Regions from separate parts of the Pseudomonas sp. GW821-FHT09C09 genome, predicted to be linked through region 1. Evidence: predicted binding sites of a transcription regulator. Region 1 holds the regulator's gene; the other holds the start of a gene.

Region 1 (15,064 bases):
ACCGCTACCTCGAGAATCAATCAGATATTCTCCAGTTCCGACCATTCTTCTTCGCTCATCATCTTGTCCAGCTCGACCAGGATGAGCAACTCGTTGTTCTTGTTGCACACGCCCTGGATGAACTTGGCCGACTCTTCGTTACCGACGTTCGGTGCGGTCTCGATTTCCGACTGACGCAGGTAAACCACTTCAGCCACGCTGTCGACCATGATGCCGACCACTTGCTTGTCGGCTTCGATGATGACGATACGGGTGTTGTCGCTGATCTCGCCGCTCATCAGGCCGAAGCGCTGACGGGTGTCGATCACGGTCACCACGTTGCCGCGCAGGTTGATGATGCCCAGCACGTAGCTTGGTGCACCCGGAACCGGAGCGATCTCGGTGTAGCGCAGGACTTCCTGAACGCGCATCACGTTGATGCCGTAGGTTTCGTTGTCCAGCTTGAAGGTCACCCATTGCAGGATCGGATCTTCGGAACCCTTTGCCGCAGTAGCCTTGTCGTTCATACCCTAGCCCCTCGAAAAACCGCGCCTGGCGGTGTGTGTTCTGTGCGCCGCCATGCGTATGCCGGTGCTGTCTGTTATGTAAGTGTTATGTCGGTTTGTGGTTCGGCTTACTGCCGGACATGTGCTTTGCCCCACCGCTGGCGATCAGCTCGGCCAGTGCGGAAACATCGAGCAAGGCGCACATGTGTTCAATCACCGTGCCCGCGAGCCATGGCCGCTGACCCCGGTGACTTCTCCATTTGATTTCATTCGGGTCCAGGCGCAACGAGCGGCTGACCTGATGCACCGCCAGCCCCCACTCGTAACCTTGTACCGAAATCACGTATTGCAGGCCCTGACGGAAGTCATCGCGATAGCGATCCGGCATGACCCAGCGTGCGGTGTCCAGCACCTTCAGGTTGCCGGCCTGGCTTGGCAGGATGCCGAGGAACCATTCCGGCTGACCGAACAGCGGCGTCAGCTCATGGCCGGCCAGCGAATAGATCGAGCCGAGGCACACCAGCGGCACGGCCAGGGTCAACCCGGCCACGTCGAACAGCAGGCATTCGAAGGCTTCCGACGCCCAGGCCGGGCGACCGTCGGTTTCCACCGGTGGCGGCGTATTGCTCGGCGGCAGATGCACTTCGACCAGCGGCGCAACCAGAGTCGGCTCGACCGGGGCTGGAGCAGGCGCTTCAGGCTCGGGCGCTGGCGCCGCCGGAACCGGAGGCGTTTGCAGAAGTTGGGTTTGCAGCAGCGGTGCCAGCGTCGAGACCACGCGCACCGGCTCAGGCTCTTTGATCAAAGTTGCAGGTGCCTTTGCTACCACAGCGGCAGGCGCTGCAACCGGGGCGACCGGCCGGGCGGCTTGCTGCGCATCCCGGGCCTGCTCTTCAAGCACGGCGGCCTGGAATTCATCGAGTACGGCGGCGTTCTCGACCACCTCGACCGGCGCTGCGATTTCCTGCTCGACCTCGTCCGTCACTTCCTGCAGCAAGCCGTCCAGATAGGACTGCAGCGCCAGTTGCGGCTTCGATGTCAGCTTGATCGGCCGATTCATGCTCAGGCCACCTGCGGAACGAGTTGCTGCGCCAGCAGATGCTTGAGCAGCGCGCGGTAAGCCAGCACGCCACGGCTCTTGCCGTCGAATTGCGAAGGCGTGACACCGGCACGGCTGGCATCGCGCAGACGAGTATCGACCGGGATGTAACCCTGCCAGATCTCCTCGGGGAATTTGTCACGCAGCACGCGCAAGGTGCCCATCGACGCCTGGGTGCGGCGGTCGAACAGGGTCGGCACGATGCTGAACGGCAGCGCCTGTTTGCGCGAGCGGTTGATCATCGCCAGCGTATTGACCATGCGCTCCAGGCCTTTGACGGCCAGGTGTTCGGTCTGCACCGGGATCACCAGTTGCTGGCTCGCGGCCAGGGCGTTGACCATCAGCACGCCGAGCAACGGCGGGCTGTCGATGATCGCGTAATCGAAGTCCTGCCACAGCTGCGCCAGACTCTTGGCGATCACCAGGCCCAGGCCACTCTGCCCCGGCGACTGACGCTCAAGGGTGGCCAGCGCGGTGCTGGACGGCAACAGGGAAATGCGTTCATCGCTGGTGGACAGCAGCAACTGGCCCGGCAAGCCTTGCGGCACACTGCCCTTGTGCAGAAACAGGTCGTAGTTGCTGTGTTCCAGGCTGTCGGGGTCGTAGCCGAAATAGCTGGTCATCGAGCCGTGCGGGTCGAGATCGACCACGACCACGCGTTTGCCCGCCTCTGCCAGCAAACCGGCTAAAGCGATGGAAGAAGTGGTTTTACCAACACCACCCTTTTGATTGGCGACTGCCCAGACTCTCATTCGGATTGTTCCTCCCGACCGAGATGCTCGGCCGAGACATGGCTCAGCGTATTAATGCGGGCGACGGAGAATTGACGGCACTCTCGCGTCCCGGCGTCTTGACCGGGGTCGGTGCAGTTTGTGTGCCAGCACGCTTCAACGCGGCGTCCGGTGTTGCATTGGCGGTTCCGGTGCCGGTCAGGCTGCGGCGCACATCAAGATTGCGCGACACCACCAGCACCACGCGACGGTTCTTCGCCCGGCCTTCGGCGGTGGCGTTGTTGGCCACCGGCTGGAATTCGCCGTAACCCACCGAGGCCATGCGGCCAGGGTTGACGCCCTGCATCGCCAGCATGCGCACGATGCTCGCCGAACGCGCCGAGGACAGCTCCCAGTTGGTCGGGTACTGCGCGGTGCGGATCGGCTGGTCGTCGGTGAAGCCTTCGACGTGGATCGGGTTGTCGAACGGTTTGAGGATCGCCGCGACCTTGTCGATGATGTTGAATGCGATATCGCTCGGCATCGCATCACCGCTGCCGAACAACAGGCTGGAGTTGAGTTCGATCTCGACCCACAGCTCGTTGCCGCGCACGGTCATCTGGTTGCTTGCGATCAGGTCGCCGAACGCGGCGCTGATATCGTCGGCGATGCTTTTCAGCGGATCGCTGGCCCCGGCAATGCCGGCATCGACCTGCTCGCTGTCCTTGACCAGCGGCTTGGCCGGGGTCACGGTTTTCGGGCGTTCTTCACCGATCGGGATCGGCTTGAGCGAGCGGTCGGAGTCGGTGAAGACCCCGATCAGCGCTTCGGAGATGACCTTGTACTTGCCTTCGTTGATCGACGAGATGGAGTACATCACCACGAAAAAGGCAAAGAGCAAGGTGATGAAGTCGGCGTAGGAAACCAGCCAACGTTCATGGTTTACGTGCTCTTCATGCTGGCGACGACGTGCCATGAGGTTAGTCCCTTAATCCATGAAGCCCTGAAGCTTCAACTCGATGGAGCGTGGGTTTTCACCTTCAGCGATCGACAAAATACCTTCCAACAACATTTCGCGATAACGCGACTGCCGCAACGCAATTGACTTGAGCTTGGCTGCAACCGGCAGCAACACCAGGTTGGCACTGGCCACACCGTAGATGGTGGCGACGAATGCCACGGCGATGCCGTTGCCCAGTTGCGACGGATCGGCCAGGTTGCCCATCACGTGGATCAGGCCCATCACCGCACCGATGATACCGATGGTCGGCGCGTAGCCGCCCATGCTTTCAAAGACCTTGGCGGCTTCGATGTCGCGGGCTTCCTGGGTGTAGAAATCCACTTCGAGAATGCTGCGGATCGCTTCCGGCTCGGCGCCGTCGACCAGCAGTTGCAGGCCCTTGCGCGAGTAGGCGTCAGGTTCGGCATCCGCCACGCCTTCCAGGCCCAGCAGACCTTCCTTGCGCGCGGTGAGGCTCCAGTTGACGACACGGTCGATGCCGCCGGCCAGATCCACACGGGGCGGAAAAAAGATCCAGGCCAGAATCTGCATGGCACGCTTGAACGCGCTCATCGGCGATTGCAGCAAGGCGGCACCGATGGTCCCGCCAAGCACGATCAGCGCCGCCGGGCCGTTGGCCAGTGCGCCGAGGTGACCGCCTTCAAGGAAGTTGCCGCCGATGATGGCGACAAACGCCATGATGATCCCGATAAGGCTTAGAACATCCATCAGATACACGCCTCGACGATGTGCTTGCCGATATCGTCCAGACCGTACACCGCATCCGCGAGGTCAGCTTTGACGATCGCCATCGGCATGCCGTAGATCACGCAGCTGGCTTCGTCCTGGGCCCAGACGGTGCTGCCGCCCTGCTTGAGCAGACGCGCGCCTTCGCGACCATCGGCGCCCATGCCGGTCAGTACGACCGCCAGAACTTTGTCGCTGTAGGATTTCGCGGCGGAACCGAAGGTGATGTCCACGCAAGGCTTGTAGTTCAGACGCTCGTCGCCCGGCAGGATTTTCACCGCGCCACGGCCGTCGATCATCATCTGCTTGCCACCCGGCGCCAGCAGCGCCAGGCCCGGACGCAGGATGTCGCCATCCTCGGCTTCCTTGACGCTGATGCGGCACAGCTTGTCCAGACGCTCGGCGAAGGCCTTGGTGAAGGCGGCCGGCATGTGCTGGATCAGCACGATTGGTGCCGGGAAGTTGGCCGGCAACTGAGTCAGAACCCGCTGCAGCGCAACCGGGCCACCGGTCGAGGTGCCGATCGCCACCAGCTTGTAGGCCTTGCGTTTCGGCGCCGGCGACGAAGCGCTGGCTGCCGGAGCGCGAGCCGGTGCAGGCGCGGGTGCCGGACGAGCCGGTGCACTGTGGCTGCCAAAGCTTGATGTTGGCGCCGGAGCCGGTGCAGGCGTTGGTGCAGCGGCTGGCGCCGGCGCACTGTAGGCACTGAAACGACGGTTGCTGCGCGAGATGCTGTGCACCTTCTCGCACAGCAGTTGCTTGACCTTCTCCGGATTGCGGGAAATGTCTTCGAAATTCTTCGGCAGGAAATCCACCGCGCCGGCATCCAGCGCATCCAGGGTCACCCGGGCGCCTTCATGGGTCAGCGAGGAGAACATCAACACCGGGGTCGGGCAGCGCTGCATGATGTGCCGCACCGCCGTGATGCCATCCATCATCGGCATCTCGTAGTCCATGGTGATCACGTCCGGCTTGAGGGCCAGGGCCTGATCGATCGCCTCTTTACCGTTGGTTGCCGTACCGACAACCTGGATGCTCGGATCCGCTGAAAGAATTTCCGAGACGCGGCGGCGGAAAAAACCCGAATCGTCCACCACCAGGACTTTGACTGCCATAAACACTCCATTAGGTGCAGCGGGACGTTGTCGCCCCGCCGCCCCGGATTCAAATACGCCGTGCGGCGTAACGCTTGAGCATGCTTGGAACATCGAGAATCAGCGCAATGCGGCCGTCACCGGTAATGGTGGCGCCGGACATGCCCGGGGTTCCCTGCAGCATTTTGCCCAATGGCTTGATGACCACTTCTTCCTGGCCGACCAGTTGATCGACGACGAAGCCGATCCGCTGGGTGCCCACCGAAAGGATCACCACATGGCCTTCGCGCTGCTCTTCGTGAGCGGCGGAGCTGACCAGCCAGCGCTTGAGGTAGAACAATGGCAGCGCCTTGTCCCGCACGATCACCACTTCCTGGCCGTCCACCACGTTGGTGGTCGACAGGTCGAGGTGGAAGATTTCGTTGACGTTCACCAGCGGGAACGCGAACGCCTGGTTGCCGAGCATCACCATCAGGGTCGGCATGATCGCCAGCGTCAGCGGTACCTTGATGACGATCTTCGAGCCGGCGCCCTTGGTCGAGTAGATGTTGATCGAACCGTTGAGCTGGGAAATCTTGGTCTTCACCACGTCCATGCCGACACCACGGCCGGACACGTCGGAGATCTCGGTCTTGGTCGAGAAACCCGGGGCGAAAATCAGGTTGTAGCACTCGGTGTCGCTCAGACGGTCGGCGGCATCCTTGTCCATCACGCCGCGTTTCACGGCGATGGCGCGCAGGACGTTCGGGTCCATGCCTTTGCCGTCGTCGGAGATCGACAGCAGGATGTGGTCGCCTTCCTGCTCGGCGGCCAGGATCACTTTGCCGCCACGGGCCTTGCCCGAGGCTTCGCGTTCTTCCGGCGACTCGATGCCGTGGTCGACCGCATTGCGCACCAAGTGGACCAGCGGGTCGGCCAGCGCCTCGACGAGGTTCTTGTCGAGGTCGGTCTCTTCGCCCACCAGTTCCAGGTTGATCTCTTTCTTGAGCTGACGCGCGAGGTCGCGAACCAGACGCGGGAAGCGGCCGAAGACTTTCTTGATCGGCTGCATCCGGGTCTTCATGACAGCGGTCTGCAGGTCGGCGGTAACCACGTCGAGGTTCGACACGGCCTTCTGCATCGACTCGTCGCCGCTGTTCAGGCCCAGACGCACCAGACGGTTACGCACCAGTACCAGCTCGCCGACCATGTTCATGATTTCGTCGAGACGCGCGGTGTCCACACGCACGGTGGTCTCGGCTTCGCTCGCCGGTTTTTCCGGTGGCGGAGTCGCCGGAGCACGGGCCGGAGCCGGTGCAGCAGCGGCAGCCGGTTTGGCCGGTTCGGCTTTAGGCTCAGGCGCTTTTGCAGCAGGTTTCGCCGCAGCGGCCGGGGCCTTGGCAGCAGGCGCTGCAACAGCAGAAGCATTGCCGGCCGTCACGACGGCACCGGTGGCAACGTCAGTGAACTTGCCTTTGCCATGCAGATCGTCGAGCAGCGATTCGAACTCGTGGTCGGTGATCAGATCGCTACCGGCTGCAGCCGCTGCCGGAGCAGCATTTGCATTCGAAGGGACGGACGCAATCGCCGACTCCAGCGCATCGACAGCAAAGTTACCCTTGCCGTGCAACTGATCGAGCAAGGCTTCGAATTCGTCGTCGGTGATGTCCGAGCTGTCGCCCGCCGCCGGAGCCGCAGGCGCAGCGGCAGCCGGTGCCACGGCGTCCGCCGCGAACTGGCCCTTGCCGTGCAACTGGTCGAGCAGCGACTCGAACTCGGCGTCGGTGATTTCATCGCTGGCCGCTTCGTCGGAAGCCGGCGCAGCGGCAGCCGCCGGGGCTTCGGCTTCGGCCTTGACGGCGTTCAGCGAGTCCAGCAACTGTTCAAATTCGTTATCGGTGATGTCGCCGGAGTCGCCGGTTTCGTTTTCAACGACCAGCTCTTCGATCATCTCGGCCACAGGCGAAGCCGGAGCCTCATCCGCCGATTGCGGTTCGGCCAGGCGCGCCAGGGCGGCCAGCAGTTCCGGAGTTGCAGCGGTAATCGGGCTGCGGTCGCGGACTTCGCTGAACATGCTGTTCACCGCGTCCAGCGCTTCGAGCACCACGTCCATCAGTTCTGCATCTACGCGACGTTCACCCTTGCGCAGGATGTCGAACACGTTTTCGGCGATGTGACAGCACTCCACCAGCTCATTGAGCTGAAGGAAGCCGGCGCCCCCTTTTACAGTGTGGAAACCGCGAAAAATTGCGTTGAGCAGATCTGCGTCATCCGGGCGGCTTTCCAGCTCGACCAGTTGTTCGGACAGTTGCTCAAGAATCTCGCCGGCCTCAACCAGGAAATCCTGAAGGATCTCTTCATCGGCGCCGAAGCTCATTAATGGGGTGCTCCTACAGGTCTAAAAACCCAAAAAAACTCAAAATCCAAGGCTGGATAGCAAATCGTCCACATCGTCCTGACCGGACACAACGTCTTCTCGTTTATCGGCATGAATCTGCGGACCTTCACCCTGCGAGAGATGTTTTTGTGGATCTTTTTCAGCGAGCATCGCCGCACGGTCATGTTCGATGCCCGCAAAGCGGTCAACCTGACTGGCCATAAGGACGAGTTTGAGCAAATTGCTTTCGACTTCGGTGACCAGTTGGGTCACGCGCTTGATCACCTGACCGGTGAGGTCCTGGTAATCCTGGGCCAGCAGGATGTCGTTGAGGTTGCTCGACACCGCGCGGTTGTCCGCGCTGCTGCGTGACAGAAAACCGTCGACCCGACGCGCCAGTTCGCGGAACTCTTCAGCCCCGACTTCGCGGCGCATGAAACGTCCCCAGTCGGCACTCAACGCCTGGGCTTCATCAGCCAGACCATTGACCACCGGCGTGGCGCTTTCCACCAGATCCATGGTGCGGTTGGCCGCAGCTTCGGTCAGCTTGACCACATAGCCCAGGCGCTCGGTCGCATCAGTGATCTGCGACACTTCCTCGGCCTGCGGCATGTGCGGGTCGATCTGGAAGTTGACGATTGCACTGTGCAGTTCGCGCGTGAGCTTGCCGACTTCCTGGTACAGGCCACGGTCACGGGTCTGATTGAGCTCATGGATCAGTTGCACAGCGTCGCCGAACCTGCCTTTTTCAAGGCTTTCGACCAGTTCGACCGCGTGTTTTTTCAGCGTCGACTCGAAGTCGCCCTGTGAAGATTCTTTATGCTCCATAGCTCCCCCGCGCGTCATCAGCCGATGCGTTCGAAAATCTTCTCGATTTTTTCTTTCAGCGCCTGAGCCGTGAAAGGTTTGACCACGTAGCCGTTAACGCCGGCCTGGGCCGCTTCGATGATCTGCTCGCGCTTGGCTTCAGCGGTCACCATCAGCACCGGCAGGTGCTTGAGCTTTTCATCGGCGCGCACGTGACGCAGCAGGTCGATACCGGTCATGCCGGGCATGTTCCAGTCGGTCACCAGAAAGTCGATGCTGCCGCTGTTGAGCACCGGAATGGCGGTGGTGCCATCGTCGGCTTCAACGGTGTTGGTGAACCCGAGGTCACGCAACAGGTTCTTGATGATCCGCCGCATCGTTGAGAAGTCATCAACGATGAGGATTTTCATGTCTTTGTTCAATTCGACCTCCAAGCAGTCTTAAACGCGTCCAGCACCTGGACGCGCCATTTCAATCAATCCGGCAAAGCACTCGATGACTGTCTGGAGCACAACAGAGCAAGACCGGTGCCGTTCACCACCGCACCAGCCTCGTTCGCAGTGTCCCCACACTGCCTTCAGCGCGCTCGCCACTCCCCCAAACGCCCCCGCAAGCGGGCCGCGCACTGGCTGTGTAACTGGCTGACCCGCGATTCACTGACGCCAAGGACTTCACCGATTTCCTTGAGGTTCAGCTCTTCGTCGTAGTACAGCGCCAACACCAGTCGCTCACGCTCCGGCAAATTGGCAATCGCGTCCGCCAGCGCCGCCTGGAAGCGTTCATCTTCCAGATCGCGTGACGGCTCAAGATGAGCACTGGCGCCATCCTCGTGCAGCCCTTCGTGTTCGCCGTCCTGCAACAGGTCGTCGAAACTGAACAGTCGGCTGCCCAGGGTGTCGTTCAAAATCCCGTAGTAATCGTCGAGACTCAACTGGAGTTCGGCCGCAACCTCGTGATCTTTAGCGTCACGGCCGGTTTTAGCTTCAATCGAGCGAATCGCGTCGCTGACCATACGGGTATTGCGGTGAACCGAGCGCGGTGCCCAGTCCCCCTTGCGTACTTCATCGAGCATCGCGCCGCGGATCCGGATGCCCGCGTACGTTTCGAAACTGGCGCCCTTGCTGGCGTCGTATTTGGTCGAGACTTCGAGCAGGCCGATCATCCCGGCCTGAATCAGGTCTTCGACCTGCACACTGGCCGGCAACCGCGCCAGCAAGTGGTAGGCGATGCGTTTGACCAGTGGCGCGTAACGCTCGATCAGCTCGTACTGCGCGTCACGCGCCGACTTTTTGTAAAGGTTCATACCGCTGGCGGTCATAGCACAGGTCCTGCCGTTTGCTGCACGAGGCGCTCGACGAAAAATTCGAGATGGCCGCGCGGGTTGGCGGGCAGCGGCCAGGTGTCGACCTTTTGCGCGATCGCCTTGAATGCCAGTGCGCACTTGGAACGCGGGAAGGCTTCATAGACCGCACGCTGCTTCTGCACCGCCTTGCGCACGCTTTCGTCGTAAGGCACCGCACCGACGTATTGTAAGGCGACGTCAAGGAAGCGATCCGTGACCTTGGTCAACTTCGCGAACAGGTTGCGACCTTCCTGCGGGCTCTGGGCCATGTTGGCCAGGACGCGGAAGCGGTTCATGCCGTAATCGCGGTTGAGCAGCTTGATCAGCGCGTAGGCGTCGGTGATCGAGGTCGGCTCGTCGCAGACCACCAGCAACACTTCTTGCGCCGCGCGAACGAAACTGACTACCGAGTCACCAATACCCGCAGCGGTGTCGATCACGAGTACGTCGAGATTGTCGCCGATGTCACTGAATGCCTGAATCAGACCGGCATGCTGGGCCGGGCTCAGGTGAACCATGCTTTGCGTGCCGGAAGCGGCCGGCACGATGCGGATCCCGCCGGGACCTTGCAACAGCACGTCGCGCAGCTCGCAGCGGCCCTCGATCACATCGGCCAAAGTACGTTTGGGCGTCAGGCCCAGCAGAACGTCGACGTTCGCCAGACCCAGGTCGGCATCCAGCAGCATGACCCGACGGCCAAGCTCTGCCAGCGCCAGGGACAAGTTCACTGACACGTTAGTCTTGCCGACGCCACCTTTGCCGCCGGTCACCGCGATCACCTGTACGGGATGCATGCTGCCCATGTTATTTCTTTACCTTGTCTTGCATAGACGGAGGCCACATTACTGGCTGCGCGTTCACAACCGGAACAATGCGTGGCAGACCATCGATGTAGGTACAAAAACTGTTCATTACCTCAGCCAACCTGCTTGGTCGGGCTGTGGTAGATATCAGCGAACATGTCAGCCATGGCTTCTTCGCTGGGTTCTTCCTGCATTTGCACGCTGACGGCGCGGCTGACCAATTGATGACGGCGCGGCAGATGCAGATCATCCGGAATCCGTGGGCCATCGGTCAGGTAGGCGACCGGCAGTTCATGACTGATCGCCAGGCTCAGCACTTCGCCAAGGCTGGCCGTCTCATCCAGTTTAGTCAGGATGCACCCGGCGAGCCCGCAACGCTTGTAACTGTGATAAGCGGCGGTTAGAACCTGTTTCTGGCTGGTGGTTGCCAGCACCAGATAATTTTTCGACCGAATGCCACGACCGGCCAGGCTTTCCAGCTGCATGCGCAGTGCCGGATCGCTGGCCTGGAGGCCGGCGGTATCGATCAGCACCACGCGTTTGCGCAGCAGTGGATCCAGCGCCTGCACCAGGGACTGGCCCGGGTCGACGTGGGTCACCGACACATTGAGGATCCGGCCCAGGGTTTTCAACTGTTCCTGAGCGCCGATGCGGAAACTGTCCATGCTCACCAGCGCAATGTTCTGCGCGCCGTACTTGAGCACGTAACGGGCGGCCAGTTTGGCCAGGGTGGTGGTCTTGCCCATACCGGCCGGGCCGACCATGGCAATCACACCGCCCTCTTCCAGCGGCTCGACTTCCGGCGTGGCGATCATCCGCGCCAGATGCGCGAGCAGCATGCGCCAGGCCTGACGAGGTTCTTCGATATCGCTGGTCAGCGCCAGCAAATCGCGGGACAACGGGCCGGACAGGCCGATGCGCTGCAGACGACGATACAGATTCGCCTGAGCCGGACGGCTGCCTTGCAGCTGATTCCAGGCCAGGGTGCCGAGCTGCACTTCCATCAGCTCGCGCAGGCTGTTGAGTTCGAAACGCATCGAATCCAGCGCACGCGGATCGACTCCAGCGGCAGCCGGCGCAGGTGCCGGGGCTGGACGGGCCGGTGCGGCGTACGTCGGCTCTGTCAGAGGCTCGGCAGCCGTCAACGGCAGGCCGGCGGTCAATGGCAGACCGGAGAACAACTGGCGATTGGTGTTGCCGTCGGCCTCACCACGCATGCTCAGTTCGGCCTGGGCAGTGACGATGCGCGACTGGGTCTTGCGCAGCTCGTCTTCGAGTTCCATGTTCGGAACCCGTGGCGCCAGCGCCGAGAGTTTGTAATCCAGCGCCGCCGTCAGCTCGACGCCGCCGGCAATGCGGCGGTTGCCAATGATGGCGGCATCAGCGCCCAGCTCATCACGAACCAGCTTCATGGCCTGACGCATATCGGCGGCGAAAAAACGCTTAACTTGCATAAACCACTACCTCAGCCGTTGGGCCCTACTGTCGCAACGATGGTCACTTGCTTGTTGTCCGGAATTTCCTGGTAGGCCAGCACATGCAGTCCGGGAACTGCCAGGCGACCAAAGCGCGAGAGCATCGCGCGAACCGGGCCTGCTACCAACAGGATCACCGGCTGACCTTGCATTTCCTGACGCTGCGCCGCTTCGATGAGCGAACGTTGCAGCTTCTCGGCCATGCTTGGCTCCAGCAGAACGCCCTCTTCCGAGCCTTGTCCTGCCTTCTGCAGACTATTGAGCAATATTTGTTCCAACCTTGGCTCCAGCGTGATGACTGGCAGCTCGGACTCAGTCCCTACAATGCTTTGGACGATTGCACGGGATACGCCAACCCGCACAGCGGCCACCAAAGCGGCGGTATCTTGACTCTTGGCGGCATTGTTGGCGATGGCTTCGGCAATGCTGCGGATGTCGCGCACCGGCACGTGTTCGGCCAGCAGCGCCTGCAACACTTTCAGCAGCTGCGACAACGTGACCACACCCGGCACCAGCTCTTCCGCCAGTTTCGGCGAGCTCTTGGCCAGCAATTGCATGAGTTGCTGCACTTCTTCGTGACCAATCAGCTCGCTGGAGTGCTTGTACAGAATCTGGTTCAAGTGGGTGGCGACCACGGTACTGGCGTCCACCACGGTGTAACCGAGCGATTGCGCCTGGGCGCGCTGGCTGACTTCGATCCACACCGCCTCCAGGCCGAAAGCCGGATCTTTGGCGGTGATGCCGTTGAGCGTGCCGTAGACCTGCCCCGGGTTGATCGCCAGTTCGCGATCCGGGTAGATCTCGGCTTCGGCCAGAATCACGCCCATCAGGGTCAGGCGGTAGGCGCTCGGCGCCAGGTCGAGGTTGTCGCGGATGTGCACGGTCGGCATCAGGAAGCCCAGATCCTGCGAGAGCTTCTTTCGCACGCCCTTGATCCGCGCCAGCAACTGGCCGCCCTGGTTGCGGTCCACCAGCGGAATCAGGCGATAGCCGACTTCCAGGCCGATCATGTCGATGGGCGTCACGTCGTCCCAGCCCAGCTCCTTGGTTTCCATGGCGCGGGCCGGCGACGGCAGCAGTTCCTGCTGACGCTTGACCTCTTCCAGCGCCTGCACCTTGGCCACGTTCTGTTTCTTCCAGAACAGGTAAGCACCACCGGCGGCCAGAGCGGCCATGGTCAGGAACGAGAAGTGCGGCATGCCCGGTACCAGGCCCATGACCGCCATCAGACCGGCCGCCACCGCCAGCGCTTTCGGCGAGGCGAACATCTGGCGATTGATCTGCTTGCCCATGTCTTCCGAACCGGAAGCACGGGTCACCATGATCGCCGCAGCTGTAGATAACAACAGTGATGGCAATTGCGCCACTAAACCGTCACCGATGGTCAGCAAGGCGTAAACCTTGCCGGCGTCAGCGAAGGACATGTTGTGCTGGAAGATACCGACCGCCATGCCGCCGATGAGGTTGATGAACAGAATCAGCAGACCGGCGATGGCGTCACCGCGCACGAACTTGCTGGCACCGTCCATCGAACCGTAGAACTCTGCTTCCTGGGCCACTTCCTGACGGCGGGCCTTGGCCTGGGTCTGGTCGATCAAACCGGCGTTGAGGTCGGCGTCGATGGCCATTTGTTTGCCGGGCATCGCGTCGAGGGTGAAGCGCGCGCTCACCTCGGAAATCCGCCCCGCACCCTTGGTCACCACGACGAAGTTGATGATCATCAAGATCGCGAAGACCACGATACCGACCACGTAGTTACCGCCGATCACTACCTCACCGAAGGCCTGGATCACCTTACCGGCAGCGGCGTGGCCGTCCTGACCGTGGAGCATCACCACCCGCGTCGACGCCACGTTCAGCGCCAGTCGCAACAGCGTCGCCACCAGCAGGATCGTCGGGAACACCGCGAAATCCAGCGGCCGCAAGGCGTACACGCAGACCAGCAGCACGACGATGGACAGGGCAATGTTGAAGGTGAAGAACACGTCGAGCAGGAACGGCGGCACTGGCAACATCATCATCGCCAGCATGACCAGCAGCAACAGCGGCACACCCAGATTGCCCCGACTGAGGTCGGCAATGTTCGAGCGAGCACTGTTGATTAACTGAGAGCGATCCACCGGTTTTCCCCGTTCCTTTAAAGCAAACTTTTGACGCCCAGAGCGGACGCACGGCGGCTACTGCAAGAAGCCTTCCAACTTTTGCCGATGATTGAAACAGAGGGGTTTGAGTGTGTTTTTTCTGCTGGGCGGGATGTCGCTTTCGCAGGAAGTCAGCAAAAAGTGCCTTCTAAACTCGGGTGTTTAAAAGACACCTTCAGACACGCCTTGGAGGCTACGAATTCTTGCGCCGTTGCCTACAGCTACGCCAGAATCCGCCGGCTTGTGCGCCTTGGGGTCGGGTTCTATTGTGGGTCGGTCGCTGACGAATCAGCGATCGGGTTTAGCGACTCGCTCAGATTAAAGGTGCACCAGCGTTCCAGGCTTCGTTGCGGATCTGTATGTCTGCAATTTCGTTATGGTGGCTGTATGCGGGAGACCCTTGCGGTCTGCCGGGTGCCTTTGACCGGTTCGCTAACCTGCGTACAGCCGCCACCTTCCTGTTTAGCGACTGGATCTGGCGGCTCCACCCCAAAGGAGCTTCACCATGATCAAACCAACACCCAACCCACCTGAAACCGACCCCGCCTCGCCCTACGAATCGCTCGACTCCAGAAAGCTTCACGAAGCCGCCGACCGCGCCCTCGATCACTACCTCTGCCCGCCCGGCTCCACACCACCACCGCGCAGAACCCGCCGAATGTTTGCCGTCACCGCAGACTTCAAAAACGAAGAGCTGCTGGTCGAGCTTTGCGAAACCCTCGCTTCCGCCAGAACCATCGCCAATGACTTCGCCCATCTCATGCCCGCCTCGCAACGCAGGACGCTGACGGGTATCGGGCAACTGATCATGCTCGGGGAACTGGCTGCGAATCGGGTGTTGAATAATCTGGAACTAACGCCGTCGCAGACCTCCGTGTAAAGGCTTGAGAAATGCGTCGTGGCGGCCTCAATGCCAACGCATGTCATCGGGCATAAAAAAACCGCCACCGGGTTCAACCGGAAGGCGGTTTTTTTTCATCACCACAAAGTCAGGAATCGCGCCGC
Region 2 (12,212 bases), on a different contig from region 1:
TGATAGCATTTAGCCTCCAGTTATCATCTGCGCGCTTGTGAAAGCCCTCGTCCTTCTACTTCAATTGTCTGGAAATCCTCGATGCTGTCGTATCACCAAAAGAGTTTTCTGATCGTCGATGATTTCTCGGATTTCCGCAGTTCCGTTCGCTCGATGTTGCGCGAGTTGGGCGTCAAGGACGTGGACACCGCCGACACCGGTGAGCAGGCGCTGAAAATGTGCGCGCAGAAGTCCTACGATTTCATCCTTCAGGATTTCCACCTGGGTGACGGCAAGAAAAACGGTCAGCAGGTGCTGGAAGACCTGATGATGGAGAAGCTGATCAGTCACGAAGCCGTGTTTGTGATGGTCACCGCCGAGACTAGCCAGGCGATGGTACTCAGTGCCCTGGAGCATGAGCCGGACGCCTATCTGACCAAACCGTTCAACCGTATCGGCCTGGCGCAACGTCTGGAGCGTCTGGAACAGCGCAAGACCCTGCTCAAGCCGATTCTGCAGGCCCTTGACCGTGGTAAACCGGTCGAGGTGCTCAACGCCTGTATCGCCCTGTGCAAGCAGGATATCCGCTATTCGCCGCTGTGCCTGCGCTACCGCGCCGATGCCTTGCGCGACATGAATCAGAACGAAGCGCTTGAGCGCCTGTATGACAGCATCATCGCCGACCGGCCGTTGCCGTGGGCCTTTGCCGGACTGGGCAAGTTGCTGTTCAAGCGCGGTCAGGTGGCCCAGGCCAAAGGCGTGTATGAGAAAGCCCTGAAAGTGTTTCCGATGATGCCGGCGCTGTACGACGGCATGGCGGACGTTCTGGTGGCCGAAGGCGATACCAAAGGCGCACAGAGGACATTGGAAGAGGCGATTCGCCTGTCGCCACTGGCGGTACGCCGGCAGGCGCTGCTCGGCAAACTGGCGATGGCCAACGAGGATTTCGACACGGCGTCGCGGGCCTACCGTCAGGCTGTGGCGCAGGGTGCGCAGTCGCGCTTCAAGGATCCGGAAAGCAACCTGGGTCTTGCCCATGCGCTGATCAGCAAGGGCAGCGAAAAGGGCCTCGATACCCGCACCCGGCTGGAGATCAATACCACCCTCAGTGCAGTGGCCAAGGAAAACCCGACCGATCCAGGCCTGCAGATCCGAGCGCGTCTGATGAAGGCCACCAGTCTGTTGCTCAACGACGCCGAAACTGCCGAGAAGCTCACCGAACAAGCGCTGATGCGTCTCGACGGCATGGAACAGTTCATGAGCCCCGAGGCCGCGCTGCTGGTCGCCAAGCAATTGCAGATGCTGGGGCAGACCGAGGCGGGCACGTCGATGCTCAAGAGCTGTGCGGAAATCTACGGCGATGACCCGACGGTGATGAAAGACATCGCCAAGCTCACCGACGACCCGACTATTCTCAGTTCCAGTAATGCCGCCGCCGACCTCAACCGTCAGGGCGTGCGCGTATACAAGACCGGCAACCTGGTGGAGGCCCGCGAGGTATTCCGCAAGGCGCTGAAGATGCAACCGAAGAACATCAGCATTGCGCTGAACATGGCGCAGTCGCTGCTGCACGGCACCGACACCAGTGTGCCCTCGGCGGAGCTGGAAGAATGTCGGGCCTGCCTGAAACTGGTGGGCATGATGCCCGATACCGACGCGCGTTATCCGCGTTATCAGAAGCTGAAAAGCAAGGCGTTTGGCGAATGAACCAAGACGAGCAGGCACTGGATTTTTCCACGGTGATCGCCTCCACCGTGCACGACATGAAGAACTCTCTGGCCATGCTGATGCAGGCCCACAGCCAATGGCTGGCGCGCCTGCCCGAGGACCAGCGTCAGGTGCCGGAGCAGGGCGTGATCGACTTCGAGTTCGCCCACCTCAACGGCATGCTGGTGCAGTTGCTCGGGCTGTACAAGCTCGGCGTCAACCAGATGCCGTTGCAGCCGGCCTATCATGAACTGGACGATTTCATCGAGGCGCAACTGGCGGCTCATCAAGAGGTTTTCGCCAGTCGCGGCATCGTTGCGACTTACGAAGTCGACCCGCTCAGTCCATTGGGTTTCTTCGATCGTGAACTGATCGCCTCGGTGCTCGGCAACTGCATCAACAACGCGATTCGCTACGCCCGTGAATCGCTGCTGATCACCGTCAGCGACGAGGCCGGGCAACTGGTGTTGAGCATCAACGACGACGGTGACGGTTACCCGGTCGAGATGCTCGAGCGTCAGGCCGATTATGTGCAGGGCATCAATCACAGCAGTGGCAGTACCGGCCTCGGTCTGTACTTCGCCGGGCGCATCGCGGCACTGCATCAGCGCAACGGTGTCGGCGGCCGTACCGAGATCCGCAATGGCGGGCCATTGGGTGGCGGCGTGTTCAGTATTTACCTGCCCTGATTCACGAATTCATCGGCTGGCATTCTTTTTGTTGGCCGCTGCTTGATATTCCGAACAGCTGAAGCCTATTTTGTCCGGGTCGCCGTTCGCGGCTCGCACAATAACAAGGATTGCGTCATGACAACCGATGGCCAGCGTTCACTCGCGCAGCGATTGACGGGCATTGATGAAATTGAATGTGTCACGCCGGATTTGAACGGCGTGCCACGGGGCAAGGTAATGACCGCCGAGGGTTTCCTCGAAGGGCGGCGTTTGCAGATGGCCCGGGGGGTGCTGCTGCAATGCATCATGGGAGGCTATCCCGCTGCACGGTTTTACGGCAGCGACGACGGCGACCTCGCGCTGGTGGCCGATCCTGCGCAGATCCATCCTCTACCCTGGAGCCAGGAGCCGCGCGCGCTGGCCATCTGTGATGCCGATGAGCTGACCGGCGAGAGCTCCAACCTGTCGACCCGTGGCCAGCTCAAGAAAGTCATTGCCCGCTACGCTGCCCTCGGCCTGGCGCCGGTAGTGGCAACTGAACTCGAATTCTTTGTGTTCGCCCCGAACACCGATCCAACGCAACCATTCCAGCCACCGGTCGGCCTCGACGGTCGTCGCGAGGACGGTCACTCGGCGTTCAGCGTCAGCTCCAACAACGGTCTGCGACCGTTCTTCAGTGAAGTCTATAAATGCATGGCGGCCCTGGGCCTGCCGCGCGATACCTTCATGCACGAGATGGGTGTCAGCCAGTTCGAGATCAACCTGTTGCACGGTGATCCACTGTTGCTGGCCGACCAGACCTTCCTGTTCAAGCACCTGCTCAAGGAAGTCGCGCTCAAGCATGGCCTGACCGTGGTCTGCATGGCGAAGCCGCTGGCGCACACGCCGGGCAGTTCGATGCACATCCATCAGAGCATCGTCGAGATCGGCAGCGGCAAGAATGTGTTCAGCGATGAAAACGGTCAGCCGACCGCGATGTTCCGTCACTTCATCGGCGGGCAGCAGGCGGGCATGGCGGATTTCACCGCGCTGTTTGCGCCGAACGTCAACTCCTACCAGCGCCTGTGCCATCCGTTTGCCTCGCCGAACAATGCCTGCTGGTCCCACGACAATCGCGCGGCGGGTCTGCGGATTCCGGCCAGTTCGCCGGTTGCCCGTCGGGTCGAGAACCGTTTGCCGGGCGCCGATGCCAACCCGTACCTGGCGATTGCCGCGAGCCTGGCAGCCGGTCTGCATGGCATCGAGCATGAGCTGGAACCGAGTGCACCGATCCAGGGTGAATTCGAAGTGCCGGACAATCTTTCGCTGCCGTGTACGTTGCACGCCGCGCTCGAGCGTCTGAAGCGCAGCCAGTTGGCCAAGGAACTGTTCGGCAAGGAGTTCATCGAAGGCTACATCGCTTCGAAGACTATGGAGCTGACCAGTTTCTTTGATGAGATCACTCCCTGGGAACGGCGCGTTCTGGCAGCCCAGGCCTGACGAAATGTCGTCATCGGGCTATCGTTCGATAGCCCGACACTCACCGCAAGGAGCCGCTCGGAACGCCGATGCGCCAAATCTGGAAATCCTTTCGAGCGCTGTATTTTGCCTCGCTGATGATGTTGATCGGCTCGGGCCTTCTTTCTACTTATCTGGCGTTGCGCCTGGCGGCTGACCATGTCGACGGACTGTGGGTCGGTGCGCTGATGGCGGCCAACTATTTTGGTCTGGTGCTGGGCGGCAAGATCGGGCACCGCCTGATTGCCCGGGTCGGACATATCCGCGCCTACTCGGCGTGTGCCGGGATCGTCGGCGCGGCGGTGCTCGGTCATGGTCTGGTGGACTGGCTGCCGGCCTGGCTGGTGCTGCGGACCATCGTCGGCCTCGGCATGATGTGTCAGTACATGGTGATCGAGAGCTGGCTGAATGAGCAGGCCGACGCCAACCAGCGCGGTGTGGTGTTCAGCGGCTACATGATTGCCTCGTATCTGGGGCTGGTGCTCGGTCAGCTGATCCTGGTCATGCACCCGGGCCTGGGCCTGGAACTGCTGATGCTGGTCGCCCTGTGTTTTGCCCTGTGTCTGGTGCCGGTGGCACTGACCCGGCGGATTCACCCGGCACCGTTGCATCCGGCGCCGATGGAGCCGCGCTTCTTTATCAAGCGCGTGCCGCAGTCGTTGAGTACGGTGCTCGGGGCAGGGCTGATCATCGGCTCGTTCTACGGTCTGGCACCGCTCTATGCATCGCAGCAGGGGTTGTCCACCGAACAGGTCGGTCTGTTCATGGGTACCTGCATTTTTGCCGGGCTGCTGGTGCAATGGCCGTTGGGCTGGTTGTCCGACCGTTATGACCGGGCCTTGTTGATCCGCTGCTTCGCCGGGTTTCTGGCTATAGCCGCATTGCCACTGGCGATCATGCCGCAGGTGCCGCTGGAGATATTATTCATCGTCGGCTTCCTGTGTTCGCTGGTGCAGTTCTGCCTGTACCCATTGGCCGTCGCGTTCTCCAACGACCATGTCGAAGGCGATCGGCGGGTGTCGCTGACGGCGATGCTGCTGGTGACCTACGGGGTGGGTGCCAGCATCGGGCCGTTGCTGGCCGGTGTGTTGATGAAAATGTTCGGCAGCCAGAGCCTGTATGCGTTCTTCACCTTTTTCGCGCTGGTGCTGGTGTGGCGCATCCGGCCGAAAGCCGTGACCAACCTGCACCAGGTCGACGACGCACCGCTGCATCACGTGGCGATGCCGGACAGCATGTCCAGTTCGCCGCTGGTGGCAGCGCTCGATCCGCGGGTCGACGAGCAAGTGGTGCAGGAGCAGATGCAGACCACGGTTGCACCTGAACCGGCACCCGAGCCCGCCACTGAACCAGAATCACCAGTGGAGCCGGATGCCGGCAACGACAATCCTGCGCCGGACATCAGTGGCGCCAGGCCTTGATCCTGAAAAAACACCAGGCATAAAAAAACGGGCAGTCACCGCAAGGGACTGCCCGTTTTTCATGGCGCGTGCGAATCAGAGATCGTCTTTGTCGAAGCGCCGTGCTTCACGTTGCAGCTGATAGACGAAACGCTCGACGTTGCGCGCTGCCGGGCCGCTGATGTTGTGAAAGCGCAGGCCGGCGAAGGTGATGTTGAGTTTTTCTTCGAAGTGCAGGTAACGCAGCTCGACCGCCGCTGGCTGGTTGCCGAACAGTGGCGGGGCGATCAGGCGGTCATAGACCTGGCCCAGTTGCAGGCGGTCGGTGATGTCACCTTCGAAACGCAGCTTGCAACCGGTGGCGGAGATATCCAGCAGTTTGCCACCGATCGGCGACTTGAGTTTTTCGCCGCCCAGTTCGACGCTCACCAGATCGGTCAGTTTCAGTGCGGCGCGGAAGGCGTTGCGGCGCTGATGATAGACCACTTCGGTGGGCATCTCGCCGACATAGAAGCGGTCGCCGTCGGATTCCTTGATGTCCAGCGTGCCGTTGTATTCCCAGGCGATGCGCACGCCTTCGTGGAAGCCTTCGACCTTGAAGGGTTCGCCAGCCAGCAGGAAGCGCTCGCCATCGCGCGGGATCATTTCGTCCAGGGCAATGGTGGCGGTTTCCCGGTCGACCTTGATCAGGTAGCTCTGGAAACGCTGGCTGCGCTCGTGAAAGGTGATGATCAGCGGATCGTGGCTCTCTTGCAGCTGGCGCAGATTGCTGGAGATCTCCAGGGGCGTGGTAAGCACCTTTGGGGGCTGCGGAGCGTCATCATTGGACACGTTAAATCAATCTCCAGACAAATTTTGACTACGACTGGCCAGTATTTTGCCAGCATGTATCGCGCGTTGATAGGGCGCAAGCATGGAAGAAAGCATCACGCCTGGCTGAGCGCGCGAGGTTTCTGCAGTTTGGAGAAGGTGCCGCTGGCATCGTAGAGCGCGGGAGGCTCGCCACCGGTGAGGATTTTCAGCTGATTGGCCGTGGCGGCCTGCTGCATCACGATCGACTGGCCATTCTTGGCGTTGGCCGCCTGGCACTGGGCGATCAGGTCGATCAGGACATCGCTCTGGCTCAGCAACTGCTCGCCGATGCTCGACTGGCTGGCCAGTTGTTCCAGGCCCTGGCGGTCGAGCGACAGATTGAGGCTGGCGAGGATTTCGCTGCGTTTGCGGCCATGCTGCTCGAGCAGAATGATCAATGCCTGTTTGCGCGCCAGAATTTCTTCCAGCAGGGGCATGTCGCGACCGTGCAAGGCGAGGGACTCGGTATGCAGTAACTCCAGCAGTTGTTGAGCTGGAGCAAAGTCGTCGGTGATCAGTTGCAATAAAGTAGTGTCGTGCATGGCTGGCCTTGGGTTTTAAGCGTCCAAAAGCCTGGCGCAGGCCGAGGCCTAGCGCTGGGCTTCGAAGTTGAGCAGTTTGCTGGCTACACGGTTGCTGTCGACTTTGTAGCTGCCATCGGCAATCGCTGCTTTCAACTCGGCCACGCGGGCTTTGTCGACGGCAGGCTGATCGCGCAGCTTGTCAGTGACCTTCTGCAACTGTTGAGCCTCATTGCTGAGGTGTACCGATTCCCCGCTTTTTGCGGTACTGGCCTGTTCGGCCGGGGTATTCAGCGGCGCGGAAGTGCCGGTTTCGGCGGTTTCCTTGGGCGCGCTGGTACGTGTACTGCCCGTAAGTGACGAGGAGCTGTTCAAACGGCTGAAATCGATGACCATGTTAAAAACCTCTGGGAATTTGGACGCTTGCCATGTTCTCGGCCATCCCCTGGAAAACTTTAGGCTCTTTTACCACTAAGCCTGCATGCGCCGCACAGATCCTGCTGCGGCACAGTTTAGGGAACAGCTCAGGTTGGCGCCAGTTTTCTGCGCGATCACTCACGAGGCTTTCCTGTCATTGCTCCAGTCGTTGCTCACATTGCCACTTCCACCTGGCCCGGCGCCATGACCTGCGCCTTGATGACCCGCTGGGAATTGAGGTTTTTCACTCGAATCTGTTCTTTCAGACCGCCATTGGACAGGGCTTCGCCCGGCATGCGCACGGCCAGTGTGCCGCTACGGGCGGTAATCACCACTTGATCGCCTTTGCGAACGACTTCCGCCTGTTCCAGATGCACAAGGGTAATCACCTGATCGGCGACCGTTGGTCGGGTCAATTTCTGCCCGATCGCCTCATCCACCGACGTCAGAAAACCCTGGTTGATCAGGCTGACATCATGCTCGCGCAAGGTCACGTCCTGGGGCTCGATGATGCCGGCGCGCTTGAGCGGGCGAGTGGTGGTCACGACCGGGCGAAACAGGCGGACTTGAGCGGGTACGAACACGGTCCAGGGGGAGGCGCCTTCGCAGCGGACCTTGACCGTTACACGGCCCAGGGGGCGTCCCGGGCTCTCCAGGGACGCTGTCAATTCCTTGTCGCACATAGGCATGCGCATGCGCGGATCGAGCTGCTTGACCTCGATTTCATAACGCCCTTCCGTTTGACTGGTAGCCAGATAGTCTTCTACGGTGAATTCAAGAAAGCCCTGAGTGACGCCGATAAGCATGTCAGGCAAGGTAACCGCATCAGCACTGGCAGGGCTGCCCGCGAAAAACAGGCAAATGGCGGACACCGCGCAAAGTCCTCTGCGGATAGGGGATGTCAGGCGTCGGAAAAATGTCGTTTGAATGTTCATACGAGTTAAAAAGCAAGCGCCGTGCCGTTTAGCAATGAATGTGCGTCGCAACAACACTTGGCGTTGGTGTAGGAGTCTGGGCATGGCTGGTGTAATGGATTCGGTGAACCAGCGCACGCAACTGGTAGGGCAGAATCGCCTGGAGCTGTTGTTGTTCCGTCTCGACGGCCAGCAGCTCTACGGGATCAACGTGTTCAAGGTTCGGGAAGTGCTGCAGTGCCCGCAACTGACGCTGATGCCCAAGTCCAGTCCTGTCGTGTGCGGGGTGGCGAATATCCGGGGGGCGACCATTCCGATCCTTGATCTGGCAATGGCGACCGGCTCCGGGGCGTTGAAAGACAAGAACAGTCCGTTCGTGATCATCACGGAATACAACACCAAGACCCAGGGTTTCCTGGTGCGCTCGGTGGAACGTATCGTCAACATGAACTGGGAAGAGATCCATCCGCCACCCAAGGGGACCGGTCGCGATCATTACCTGACCGCTGTGACTCGGGTGGACAATCAGTTAGTCGAAATCATCGACGTCGAGAAGGTGCTGGCGGAAGTCGCACCGACACCGGAAGCGATTTCGGTCGGCGTGGTGGATGTCGAGACCCAGAGCAAGGCGCTGTCTCTGCGGGTGCTGACGGTCGATGACTCGTCGGTGGCGCGCAAGCAGGTGACACGTTGCCTGCAGACGGTCGGTGTCGAAGTGGTGGCGCTGAACGACGGCAAGCAGGCGCTGGATTACCTGCGCAAGCTGGTCGACGAGGGCAAGAAGCCGGAAGAAGAGTTCCTGATGATGATCTCCGACATCGAGATGCCGGAGATGGACGGGTACACCCTGACGGCGGAAATCCGCGGCGACCCTCGCATGCAAAAGCTTCATATCATCCTGCATACTTCGTTGTCGGGTGTGTTCAACCAGGCGATGGTCAAGAAAGTCGGTGCCGATGACTTCCTGGCCAAATTCCGTCCTGATGACCTGGCATCCCGGGTAGTCGACCGGATCAAAGCAGCAGATATCAGCTAGGGACTTTCCGTCCCTGGCGGTCAACACGATTTAAGAGGCGGCATCATTTGTCTACGGGTAATTTGGATTTCGAACAGTTCCGGGTCTTCCTGGAAAAAGCCTGTGGCATTTTGCTCGGTGAAAACAAGCAGTACCTGGTCTCGAGCCGTCTCAACAAACTGATGGAGCAGCAAGGCATCAAGTCCCTGGGTGAGCTGGTACAGCGCATCCAGACCCAGCCGCGCAGCGGTTTGCGCGAGCAGGTGGTCGATGCCATGACAACCAACGAAACCCTGTGGTTTCGCGACACCTATCCGTTTGAAGTCTTGAAGAACAAGGTGCTGCCCGAGGCGATCAAGGCCGCTCCCAACCAGCGTCTGCGGATCTGGTCGGCGGCCTGCTCGTCGGGTCAGGAACCCTATTCGCTGTCGATGTCGATCGACGAGTTCGAGCGGACCAACATCGGTCAGTTGAAGATGGGCGTGCAGATCGTTGCCACGGATCTGTCCGGCAGCATGCTGACCAACTGCAAGACCGGCGAGTACGACAGCCTGGCGATCGGTCGCGGTCTGTCCGCCGATCGTCTGCAGCGCTATTTCGACCCGAAAGGGCCGGGGCGCTGGGTGATCAAGGCGCCGATCAAGAACCGGGTGGAATTCCGTTCGTTCAACCTGCTCGACAGCTACGCAAGCCTGGGCAAGTTCGACATCGTGTTCTGCCGCAACGTGCTGATCTACTTCTCCGCCGAGGTGAAGAAAGACATCCTGTTGCGCATTCACAGCACGCTGAAGCCGGGCGGTTATCTGTTCCTCGGCGCTTCCGAAGCGCTGAACGGTTTGCCGGACCATTACCAGATGGTCCAGTGCAGCCCGGGGATCATTTACCAGGCGAAGTGACTGTCACCGGCAACACAAAAAACGGGAGTCCTCAGGGGCTCCCGTTTTTTTATGCCTGAGGGTTTTTGCGGTGGTGGCAAGCGGCAGAAAAGCGGCATCCGGCGGAAGCCCGTTGCCGCTTTTCTGGCATTGCCGCCTTGCCGATCCCCTGCAAAGCCCCGGAATCCGGGGCTTTTTAAAACTGGCACGACGCTTGCTATAACCCTGTTACGAAAAACCCGGTCACCTGAAGGTTCCCGACATGAGCATCAGCTTCGATAAAGCGCTCGGAATTCACGAAAAAGCCCTGGGCTTCCGCGCCCAGCGTGCCGAAGTCCTGGCCAACAACATCGCCAACGCCGACACCCCGAACTACAAGGCTCGGGATCTGGATTTCTCCAAAGTGCTCGAAGCACAGAGCCAGAAGAACGCCAACGGCACCATCGCCCTGAACATGACCAACAGCCGTCACATCGAAGCTGAAGGTCTGGGCAATGGCGACGAGTCGCTGATGTATCGCACGCCGATGCAGCCGTCGATCGACCAGAACACCGTTGACGCTCAGCTGGAACAGTCGAACTACGCGGAAAACGCCGTCGGCTTCCAGGCCAGCTTCACGCTGCTCAACAGCAAATTCAAAGGGCTGGTGTCAGCCCTGCGCGGAGAGTAATCCATGTCCCTGTCCAGCGTTTTCAACATTGCCGGAAGCGGCATGAGCGCCCAGACCACGCGTTTGAACACCGTGGCTTCGAACATCGCCAACGCCGAAACCGTCTCGTCGAGCATCGACCAGACCTATCGCGCTCGTCACCCGGTGTTCGCCACCATGTTCCAGGGCGGCCAGAGCGGCGGCAGCAACTCGCTGTTCCAGAACCAGGACGCCGCAGGCCAGGGCGTGCAGGTGCTCGGCGTGGTCGAAGACCAGAGCAACCTCGAAGCGCGCTACGAGCCAAACCATCCTGCCGCCGACGCCAAGGGCTACGTCTACTACCCGAACGTCAACGTGGTGGAAGAAATGGCCGACATGATTTCCGCGAGCCGGTCCTTCCAGACCAACGCCGAAATGATGAACACCGCCAAAACCATGATGCAGAAGGTGCTGACCCTCGGTCAGTAATAAGGGGCGACTGCCATGAGTGTTTCCGATACCACCAGCAGCCTGAGCATGAAGGACATCCTGGCGAACTCGTCGAAAAAGACCAGTTCGACAGCCGATGGCATTGCTTCGGCCACTAACAGCTCCACCGGCGGCCAGGCCCTGGGCAAGGATGCGTTCCTGCAACTGCTGGTAACCCAGCTGAAAAACCAGAACCCGCTCGACCCGCAGGACAACAGTGCATTCGTTGCCCAGTTGGCGCAGTTCAGCAGCCTCGAGGGTATTACCACCCTCAACAGTACCGTGAGTTCTCTGGCCGGCAACTACAACTCGTCGCAAGCCCTGCAGGCTTCGTCGCTGGTCGGCCGCAACGTGATCGTGCAGACCAACTCGGTCCAGCTCGACGATCCGAGCAAAGGCATGACCGGTTCGGTCACCGTTCCGTCGTCGATTGCCGGCGGTACCGTCACCATCAGCGACAGCAGCGGCACGGCGATTCGCACCATCGACCTGGGCAGTCGCGCCGCAGGCAATGCGAGCTTCACCTGGGACGGCAAGGACAAGGACGGCAACCTGGTCAAGACCGGTACCTATACCGTCAAGGCCAACGCATCGATCAACGGCACCTCGACCGATATGGCGACCTACCTGCCGGCAACCGTCACCAGCGTGACGATCAGCCAGACCGGCGGCGAGCTGATGCTCAACCTGTCCGGCAAGGGCACCGTTGCCCTGTCCAAAGTACAAACCATTGGTATATAGAGCCGACTAACCGGCACAAAGGAGTGGAATATGTCTTTCAATATCGGCCTTAGCGGTCTCTATGCAGCCAACAAGCAACTGGACGTGACCGGCAACAACATCGCCAACGTCGCGACCGCCGGTTTCAAATCGTCCCGTGCAGAATTCGAAGACGTCTACTCGGCCACTCGCCTGGGTAGCGGCAGCAAGGTCATCGGCAACGGCGTGCGCCTGGCCAACGTTTCCCAGCAGTTCACCCAGGGTGACATCAACAACACCGGTAACGTGCTGGACATGGGTATCAACGGTTCCGGCTTCTTCACCATGAGCAACAACGGCTCGATTTCCTATACCCGCGCCGGTACGTTCAAGGTCGACAATAACGGTTACATCACCAACACCGACTACACCTCGCGTCTGCAAGGTTACGGCGTGGATGCCAACGGCAAGATCATCAACGGCGTACTGACCGACCTGAAGATCGACACCTCGAACCTGGCGCCGAAGTCCACTTCGCTGGTGACCTC

What was found. The regulator FliA, encoded in region 1, starts transcription of late flagellar genes. The targets are predictions, from matches to a motif close to CTAAAGTTTNNNNNNNNNNNGCCGNTAA.
Region 2: flgM (flagellar biosynthesis anti-sigma factor FlgM) is a predicted target of FliA. The motif match lies at 7,059-7,086, and genes of this name have one in related genera.

The regions. Positions count from the first base shown of each region.
Region 1 covers NZ_JBWKPF010000001.1:111,219-126,282, forward strand. The annotation lists gene AC07NR_RS00535 (DUF2802 domain-containing protein) at 1-20, opposite strand, end outside; gene AC07NR_RS00540 (chemotaxis protein CheW) at 21-506, opposite strand; gene AC07NR_RS00545 (CheW domain-containing protein) at 592-1,545, opposite strand; gene AC07NR_RS00550 (ParA family protein) at 1,548-2,336, opposite strand; gene motD (flagellar motor protein MotD) at 2,380-3,270, opposite strand; gene AC07NR_RS00560 (flagellar motor protein) at 3,283-4,023, opposite strand; gene AC07NR_RS00565 (protein-glutamate methylesterase/protein-glutamine glutaminase) at 4,023-5,156, opposite strand; gene AC07NR_RS00570 (chemotaxis protein CheA) at 5,206-7,491, opposite strand; gene AC07NR_RS00575 (protein phosphatase CheZ) at 7,531-8,319, opposite strand; gene AC07NR_RS00580 (chemotaxis response regulator CheY) at 8,337-8,708, opposite strand; gene fliA (RNA polymerase sigma factor FliA) at 8,876-9,616, opposite strand; gene fleN (flagellar synthesis regulator FleN) at 9,613-10,443, opposite strand; gene flhF (flagellar biosynthesis GTPase FlhF) at 10,557-11,897, opposite strand; gene flhA (flagellar biosynthesis protein FlhA) at 11,909-14,038, opposite strand; gene AC07NR_RS00605 (DUF6124 family protein) at 14,565-14,939, shown strand; gene flhB (flagellar biosynthesis protein FlhB) at 15,049-15,064, opposite strand, start outside.
Region 2 covers NZ_JBWKPF010000012.1:469-12,680, forward strand. The annotation lists gene AC07NR_RS28220 (tetratricopeptide repeat-containing response regulator) at 82-1,686, shown strand; gene AC07NR_RS28225 (sensor histidine kinase) at 1,683-2,375, shown strand; gene AC07NR_RS28230 (glutamine synthetase family protein) at 2,595-3,836, shown strand; gene AC07NR_RS28235 (MFS transporter) at 3,905-5,275, shown strand; gene AC07NR_RS28240 (flagellar brake protein) at 5,351-6,085, opposite strand; gene AC07NR_RS28245 (flagella synthesis protein FlgN) at 6,181-6,648, opposite strand; gene flgM (flagellar biosynthesis anti-sigma factor FlgM) at 6,697-7,023, opposite strand; gene flgA (flagellar basal body P-ring formation chaperone FlgA) at 7,218-7,979, opposite strand; gene AC07NR_RS28260 (chemotaxis protein CheV) at 8,062-8,994, shown strand; gene cheR (protein-glutamate O-methyltransferase CheR) at 9,042-9,869, shown strand; gene flgB (flagellar basal body rod protein FlgB) at 10,111-10,518, shown strand; gene flgC (flagellar basal body rod protein FlgC) at 10,522-10,965, shown strand; gene flgD (flagellar hook assembly protein FlgD) at 10,981-11,706, shown strand; gene flgE (flagellar hook protein FlgE) at 11,737-12,212, shown strand, end outside.